One region of the Brevibacillus agri genome, then DNA from elsewhere that is predicted to be linked to it. Evidence: predicted binding sites of a transcription regulator. Region 1 holds the regulator's gene; the other holds the start of a gene.

Region 1 (4,420 bases):
AGGGCGAGTGGCTGAGCAGTCTGGTCATCGTACGGCTGCCGTTTACGCCGCCGAATCACCCTGTCTACCAGGGACGCGCCGAATCGCTCAAGGCCGAGGGGAAAAACGCGTTTATGTCGCTGTCGCTGCCGCAGGCTGTCATTTTGTTCAAGCAAGGGGTCGGAAGGTTGATCCGTCACCATTTGGACCGCGGCGTCGTGGTCGTGTTCGATACGCGTGTCGTCGAATCGCGCTACGGCCGTTCGTTTTTGCAATCGCTCCCGCCGTTCCAGGTCGAAACCGGCTCCTGGGCGACGCTGCGTGAGCGGATTGCGCCGTTCCTTAGTATGCAATCCTTGTCAGATTCATAAAATGAAGCAATAGTCTAGCAGGGATTTAGGTGATAAAATAAATGTTATGGAAAAAAAAGCGGGCCTGGCTGTTGCTCGTCACGTGTGTGGCTTTGCTGTGCTCGTGCTCGATCGACAACCATTTGCAGGAAGCCGTGAAGGTAGACGACCCGTTTGCTACCGAGCGCGTGGAGGAGTTTACGGGTCTTGTCATTACGTATTGGGCGCTTCCTCATGGCGAAAGCACGCTGGTGCGGATGCCGGGCGGAAAAACGATGCTGATTGATACAGGCAGCGCGGAGGATTGGAGCACGTTGTCCGCGCATCTGTCTGCCGCGAAGGTGACGCGCCTCGACTATCTCGTTTTGACGAACGATCAGCCCGAGTATGCAGGAGGATACCCTTTTTTAAGCCAGCAAATCATCATCGACTCGGTCATTTTGCCCAAGCTGATTTCGCCCTCGATCCGCCAGTTCGTCCCGCTCCACAAGGTTCCGAAGCAGAAAGAGCTGGAGGAAAATCAGGAGCTCATTCTCGATACCGACGTCACGCTGGAGGCTTTGTTGCCGAGCGAACCGCTGTTTTTGTCTCCGCAAAACAATTCGCTCGTCTTTTTGCTCAAGCACGGCCAATTGCGGTTTTTGTTTGCGAGCGGGATCAACGAAAAAGCCGAGGAACGCCTGATTGAGCGCCATCCGGACCAGCTCAAGGCGGAAGTGCTCAAGGTCGGCGACCAGGGGAGCAATCAAGGCACCTCTCAGCCGTTTCTGACGCGGGTCGACCCCCAGATTGCGGTCATCCAGACAGGCAAGGAGCGCAGCGAGGTCGGCCAGTCCGAGGTGCTGGAGCGGTTGGGCGAATCGTGGGCGGAGACGTATGTAACAGGCAGGGACGGCTCGATCGTCATTTTGTCCAATGGGAAAGATTACAGGGTATTCAAGCAAAAGAAATAGGGGGAAGACCGAACGTGGCTAAACACGAAAAGATTTCGGAAGCGGTCGTCCGCCGTTTGCCGATTTATCTGCGTTACCTCAGCTATTTGCAGCAAAACGAGGTGACCACTGTTTCCTCCCAGCAAATGGGCAAAAATTTGGATGTGAATCCAGCCCAAATCCGAAAAGACCTGGCTACCTTCGGCGATTTCGGGAAAAAAGGGATTGGCTACGACGTCAATTACCTGGTGGAAAAAATACGGCAGATTTTGAAGCTGACAGAGGAAGTTCGCGTCGCTCTGGTAGGAGCAGGCCATTTGGGGCATGCGATCAGCAACTACAACGCTTATTTAAAAGATAACATGCGGATTGCGGCCATTTTTGACAACGATCCCGGCAAGCTGGGAAAAGTAGTGGCGGGTATCCCGATCCAGCCCTTGCACGAGCTGGCGGACACGATCGCAGCAAAAGAGATCAAGTTGGCGATCATTACCGTCCCTGCGCCGGCAGCGCAATCCGTATGTGATCTGTTGATTCAAGCGGGTATCAAGGGAATCTTGAATTTTGCTCCTACGACAATTCGCGCGAAAAAAGATGTGCGCATTCACTATGCGGATGTGACATCCAATTTGCAGAGCCTGGCCTATTACTTAACGTAAGAATGGAGTGTAACCATGAAAAAAACTATCCTCATCCACGCAACAGTGATTACGGTAAACGAGCAAAATGAAGTGATCCACGACGGAGCGGTCGCTTTCGAGGGCGACAAGATCACGTATGTAGGACCGACGCCTGAGGATCTTTCCGACGCCGGCTACGATGAAGTCATCGACCAAAAAGGCGACTTCATCCTGCCAGGTCTGATTAACACGCACGGACACGCGGGCATGTCGCTTCTGCGCGGCTATGCCGACGATTTGCCGCTGCAGCAGTGGCTGGAAGAAAAAATGTGGCCGCTGGAAGCGCAATTTACCGCCGATTCCGTCAAATGGGGCACGCAACTGTCGCTGATCGAAATGATCCGCACAGGGACCACTACGTTCGTGGATATGTACGATCACATGGATGAGGTAGCCAAGGCTGTCGAGGCGTCCGGCATGCGCGCTCGCCTGTGCCGCGGCATGATCGGCCTGTGCTCCGAGGAAGAGCGACAAACCAAGCTGCGCGACGCGACTGCGTTTGCCAAAGAATGGCACAACCAGGCAGACGGCCGCATCACCGTCATGATGGCGCCGCATGCGCCGTACACGTGCTCGCCTGCGTTCATTACGCAAATTATCGAAAAAGCGGACGAGCTGTCCTTGCCGCTACACATTCATATGTCCGAAACTGCCTGGGAAGTCGGGCAAAACGAGAAAGACTACGGCCTGCGTCCAGTCGCTCACCTGGAGAAGCTTGGCATGTTCAACCGTCCTACGCTGGTTGCGCACGCCGTACATTTGACGGATGAAGAGATTGACATTTTGGCAAACTATCAAGTGAAAGTTTCCCATAACGTCGTGAGCAACCTGAAACTGGCGAGCGGGGTTGCGCCTGTGCCAAAAATGCTGGCAAAAGGCGTGAGCGTCTCGCTTGGCACAGACAGCTCGGCGAGCAACAACAACCTCAACCTGTTTGAAGAACTGAAGCTCGCGGCGATTTTGCACAAAGGTGTAAACAACGATCCGGTTGCGGTGCCAGCCGAGGAAGCGCTGCGCATGGCGACACGCTACGGCGCAGACGGCGTATTCCAGGCGGACACGCTCGGCAGCATCGAGGTAGGCAAGCAGGCTGACCTGATCGTTCTCGACAGCCATCAAGCCCATTTCCACCCGGCGCATGAGCCGATTTCCCATGTCGTCTATGCCGCAAATGGCCGCGACGTCAAAGATACGATTGTTGCGGGCAAATTTTTGATGCGCAACCACAAGCTGCTCACGATTGACGAGGAGCGGGCGATTTACGAAGCGAACCGCGTGTTCCAGCAGTTGAAACGGTAAAAGGCTCCTGTCTGGTGTGGGACAGGAGTAAGGGAGTGTAGGTGTAGGTAGGGGAATATGGGTACTACATGCCGTGCTCATTTTCGCCACAGCTCTGTCAGGGGATGATGGCGAAAATGCAGTGTGGGTGTGTGCGACAGTTGACGCAATGGAGAAGACAATCCAGCCCAGGAGACGCGGTATTCCTGTAGCAAAAACCCAAGTATGTCAGGAGATGCGTTTTGTTGCGGTGACTTCACGCGCTCACCTCCTTGCGGGTGTATAAGTAGTATGACCGCCCGGCCCCGAGCTATGATTAGCAACTTTTCCGTGTCGTTCTAAAACCTTCCCGTATAGCATAGGCTAGAGACAAAAATGGGACAGGGGGGACGGAGATGTACATCCGGCCCAAAAAGCTGTGGTGGCTTTTCCCGATCTTTCTCGGTCTGTTTGGTCTGGGGATGGCGCTCGGTTCTGCAGGTGAATGGATTCATTCGGCTGCCGGGACAGGGGGCGATCAGGTGTCGGCAGCCAAACAGGAGCCGTATTCGGTGCCGCAGTTGCTTGCGCAATTGACACAGGACGAAGAGCGGGCGTTTCTCGTTTACATGCACGACCAGGCATTGAACGGGCGCTATGTACGCGAGACGTTCAGTCTCGACGGGGAAATCGGGGGGCACAAGCTGGCCATCAGCCGTAACCACGAGCAGCCGGTTTCCGTAAGAATAGACGGACAGGTGCAGGATCACGCTGCCTTGCCCTACGCTTTGTTTACGCCGTATGAACATGCGACGCTGTTGAAAAGTGTGCTGCCATCCGTCTCGCCCCAGCCGATTGCGGATACGTCGGGCAGCGACTGGAGCGGCTATCGCCTGGCGGTGCCGCCGGAAAAGGTGACGTCGCTGCTTTCGATGTGGCTCGGACCGTCTTTTCCGATCGCTGACATCACGCCTGAGCTGGCGCGCGGGATCAGCATCGAGTACCAGCTATGGTATGAGCCGGATACAGGCACGCTTCGCCAGTTGGAGCTGGAAATGCAAATCAGGACGGCGGCTGGCGTCAGACAGGACCAGCTTCGCTTCCGTTTGTAATGTCAACCGCATAAAGGAGTTAACGGGAACGTGCTAGTGAGAATCATTGTGGGAGCGATCATCGCGCTTTTGGTGACAGGAGCGGGATTCGCCTATCATCTGACTGCTTC
Region 2 (4,420 bases), 620 kb from region 1:
CTGTGCCAAACCCCATTAACCCCAGCTTGATGCTTTGCTTCTCCATTGTTTCTCTCCTCCTACCCTTCTTTTACCCTCTGCCGACGATCATCGCTTTGCGAACGCCGGGGATTTCTTGCAAGCTTTCCAGAAATTCCGTGCTGGATACGCGCAGGTTGGCCATATCGACAGACATGGAAATGTTGGCAATCCCTTGCAGCGGAATCGTCTGGTTGATCGTCAGCACGTTCCCGCCTTGTTCTGCTACGTACGTGAGCACCTTGGACAAATAACCGGACATGTGCTCCAGCGAAAACGTGATCGTCATGATCTTTTCGCTCATCATGGCATTGAAGGGAAAGATACCGTCCTTGTATTTGTAAAAAGCACTTCGGCTCAGTCCCACCCGCTCCACTGCCTCATTCACGGTGTCCACTTCGCCGGATTCCAGCATCTTTTTCGCTTCGATCGTCTTCACGATAGATTCTGGTAAGATGTCAGATCGTATCAAGTAGAACTTCTCTTCCCGTTTCACCGTCGTGTCCTCCTGAGAAAAACAGTTGTTTCTTCATAGAGGACATTATAACGGATACCGTCCGCTGTGACAATCCTTGAACGCCAATTTTTTTCACCCAACCTGATTCGGTTCACTCGGGTTACATGAGCTTGGCGCGCTTCGCGCAAACTAAAAGCGGTTGAGGAAGAGGAGGTGAAAGACAGATGGCAGGACGCGGAAAGTCGGACAAATCAGAGCGCCGCAACAATCACCCGGCCGGGAAGCCGAGCAGCCTGGATCAGTTTGGCGCTGATCTGCGCGGCAAAAAAATGGCGCAATCCCCGAACATCGTCGAAGATCCGAGCGGCAACAAATAAGTCCGCCAGAGTGATCTGCACCTTTGCTCGCTGAAATAGGAAAAACCCGGGATGCCAGATCCCGGGTTTTGTGCGTGTTACTCGTATGAATTAGTAGGCCAGCGAGGACAGGCCGTTGATATGAGTCAGGTAGCGCACGTTGCTCGCTTCCTTCATCAAGGTAGCTGGCAAGCCTTTCAGCTTCAGTTGGCTTGCGCCGATGGTGCCGATGGCGTCTTTGCGGCCCAGGCTGCCCAGCGTACCGGAGAATACCGGCTTGAACGTGTCCATTTTGGAGCCGTTGAAGTGCGCGAACAGGTTGTAGCCCACCACTTCGCCCATTTGCCATGCCAGTTGCGCAGTCGGCGGGTATGGACGGCCTTCTGGTCCCATCACGACCGCGCTGTCGCCTGCGAGGAATACTTCTGGGTGAGAAGTGGATTGCAAGTATTCGGTAACGGTTGCACGGCCGCGATTTACTTCAATGCCGCACTCCGCCACTACGCGATTGCCTTGCACGCCGCCTGTCCAAACCATTGTTTTGGTTTCGATGGTGTTGCCGTCTTTTAAGCATACCGTCGTTTCTTTCATTTCAGTTACCGGAACGCCCGTCAGGAACTGAACGCCGCGTTTTTCCAGGCTTGTTTTCGCACGCTCTACCAGGTCAGGGGCAAAGCCTGCGAGGATGGATGGTCCTGCTTCTACACAGTAGATGGACAGGTCTGCAAAATCTACGCCGTATTTGCGGCACAGGTTCGGCAGCATGTCGGCGAACTCGCCAACCAGCTCGATCCCGGTCAGGCCGCCACCGCCAACCACGAAGGTGGCATCTGCCTTGTTTTTGCTCTTGCTGTACTCTGCTACGCGCTCTTCGAGGTGCGCGCGCAGACGGTTTGCTTCCTCTACCGATTTCAGCGTGAAGCTGTACTCTTGCAGGCCAGGAATGCCGAAGAATGCCGTCTCGCTGCCCAGCGCGATTACCAGTGCATCGTATTTGATAGACTCGCCGCTCGCCAGCGTCACACGCTGCGATTCGAGGCCGATTTTTTCCACAGTATCAATCACGAGGTTGATATCTTTGCCGCGCAGCAGTCTTTCCAGTGGCAGCGCCACGTTTTGCTCAGACAGGTTTCCTACTGCCAAGCGGTGCAGCTCCGTGATGATTTGGTGCGTAGGGAAACGGTTCACAACCGTGATCGTCGCTTCTTCAGCCGTCATGTGTTTACGTGCAGTCAAAGCGGACAGCAATCCGCCGTAGCCGCCGCCCAAAATGAGAATATGCTTCGCCATGCCCAATCCTCCGTCCTTGTCTCTCGTAGGTTATCGTAATTAGCGTTTTTGCTGCTGGCGCTCTGCCAAAACTTCCAGGAATGCCTGGGCGAAACGCAATGTTTTTTGTACTTGCGGGTCTTTCAGCATTTTGAGCATGCCAAACAAACCGATAGTGGATTCCTCCGCGTGCGCGCGGTCGTTTGCTTCGATCGCCGCTTGTGCGATGCCTTTTGCCTTGTCAGAGATCGGCTTGACGAACTCTTCCACGCCGCCCTTGATGTCTTCGATGAGCACTTGGTCGTTGGCTACGGTTTGTACCAGGTCGTACGTTTTGGTGAGGATGGTTGTCATCTCGGCCAGCTTCGGCAAGTTTGCCACCAACACATTCAGGGATTCTTGAATTTCTGGCTTCATCAACTGATCGAGTACATCCATTTGCTGCTCAGGTGCCAGGGTAGCGGTGCTTGCTACTTCCGCCTGAGCTTGTTGCGTGGTTGTTTGAGACATAGAAAAACGTCCTCCTTTGCTTTGGAATAGAGGCCTTCTTTCTCGATGCCTGTTCATACGAGTAACGGCCGCCATTCTCCCAAAATACCGAAAAGCCTATGTGCTTGTAATATTTTTCACAAACTGAAGCAACACAACAGCGTAGAATAATCAAAAGTGCAAGATTTCACAAAGTGATATTCAGGAAAGCGTACAAAACAAATCCACCAGGTGAACAGGCTCGATTCAGAACTCTATGTACTCTACTATATACCTTCTTCGCGGGAACAGCAAAGGAAAAAAAACCGCTTCCTCAGGAAGAAGCGGCAGACGTGAGTTTTTTATAGTAATCTTTGATGAGTTGGTGATGCTTTTCATTGATATCCGTAAAAATCAACTCGATCACGGTTTGCTTGTCGTCGAAAGTTTTCTCCACGATTTTTGCCATCATGACGATTTCCTGGCCAGTCGACGGAACTGTGAACGAGAGGTGGAGAAACTCTCCCTTTGCCACGTAGCCTTCTGTGCCGAGAATAAGCCGTGTGGGGGAAAGCTTCAGCAGCACAGCCTCTCCTTTTTCCTCGATCGGCCTTGCCCCCATCACCTTGTACGGGACGCGGATGTCGATTCCCGGGGAGATGGGCTCCTGCTTGCGGCCTGCCACAATCTCGACGCCGACGCTGACCGGAACCATCGCCAACAGCTTGATTGGCCAGACCGTTTCTTCTGAAATGACTTCCAGATCAATCGTGTTAATAGCCGCATCCGATTCCCACCGAACACGTACCGTTGATCCGAGCAGTTCGGTCCTTGCTTCGGCCTTCATCTCAAGAGAGACAACGAGATAACTGCTTTTGACATGCTCTACCATTACTTGAATGGGCGCTTTGACCTGTCTTGAGATCATCATCGGCAAAGAAGCACCGCGTTGGAGGCGTTTGTCCGCCATGAAAGGGGTAAGGGATGGGATATCAATCATTTTTGTTTGTCACTCCACAAAGTCAAACTCTAATTTGCCAATCCGAACGGTATCCCCGTCTTTTGCGCCGTGCTTGCGCAATGCCTCGTCCACGCCCATGCTGCGCATCTGTCTTGCGAAGCGCTGAGCGGCGTCATAGCTGTTGAGGTTCGTCATGCGCACCAGCTTCTCGATTTTCTCGCCGCTGACCACGAACACATCGTTGTCGCGGGTAATCTCGAATGGCTCCGGCTCTTTTTCCGCCCGGAACACCACGCGCTCTTCCACTTCTACAACTTCCTCGACCGTCGGCTTGTCCGGAATCGTCGAGAGCATGTCGCCTATCGCGTACATCAATTCCTGGACGCCTTGTCTGGTCGCTGCCGAAATCTCAAACACGTTGACATCCGGCACTTTTTCCTTGAAGCGTCGCAAGTTTTCCGCCGCTTCCGGCACGTCCATCTTGTTGGCCGCGATAATTTGCGGACGCTCCTCAAGCTTCAGGTTGTAGAGCTTCAGCTCGCGGTTAATCTGCAAGTAATCTTCGTAAGGATCGCGTCCATCCACCCCTGCCATGTCGATGACGTGAACAATCAGGCGGGTGCGCTCCACGTGGCGCAGGAATTGGTGGCCAAGCCCCACACCTTCGTGCGCGCCTTCAATCAGCCCCGGCAAGTCAGCCATGACAAAGCTCTGCTCGCCCAAATCCACGACACCCAGATTCGGCGTCAACGTCGTAAAATGGTACGCTGCGATCTTTGGCTTCGCCGCAGTCACACTGGAGAGCAGTGTCGATTTTCCGACGCTCGGATAGCCAACCAGACCGACATCCGCAATCAGCTTCAGCTCCATGACGATGTAGCGCTCCTGGCC

Evidence for each region. The regulator Rex, encoded in region 1, represses fermentation and respiration genes when NADH is low (regulators of the CRP and FNR family bind a similar motif). The targets are predictions, from matches to a motif close to TTGTGAAATATTTCACAA.
Region 2: the regulator Rex is predicted to act here: its motif matches at 2,715-2,732, upstream of BA6348_RS19725 (DUF1641 domain-containing protein).

What each region holds. Positions count from the first base shown of each region.
Region 1 is NZ_CP026363.1:3,390,328-3,394,747, reverse strand. It holds gene dinG (ATP-dependent DNA helicase DinG) at 1-350, shown strand, start outside; gene BA6348_RS16565 (ComEC/Rec2 family competence protein) at 392-1,282, shown strand; gene BA6348_RS16560 (redox-sensing transcriptional repressor Rex) at 1,297-1,920, shown strand; gene BA6348_RS16555 (amidohydrolase) at 1,936-3,240, shown strand; gene BA6348_RS16550 (hypothetical protein) at 3,615-4,310, shown strand; gene BA6348_RS16545 (cell wall elongation regulator TseB-like domain-containing protein) at 4,341-4,420, shown strand, end outside.
Region 2 is NZ_CP026363.1:4,005,763-4,010,182, forward strand. It holds gene BA6348_RS19710 (homoserine dehydrogenase) at 1-46, opposite strand, end outside; gene BA6348_RS19715 (ACT domain-containing protein) at 71-514, opposite strand; gene BA6348_RS26855 (hypothetical protein) at 700-852, shown strand; gene BA6348_RS19720 (NAD(P)/FAD-dependent oxidoreductase) at 943-2,121, opposite strand; gene BA6348_RS19725 (DUF1641 domain-containing protein) at 2,161-2,610, opposite strand; gene BA6348_RS19730 (PilZ domain-containing protein) at 2,903-3,568, opposite strand; gene obgE (GTPase ObgE) at 3,578-4,420, opposite strand, start outside.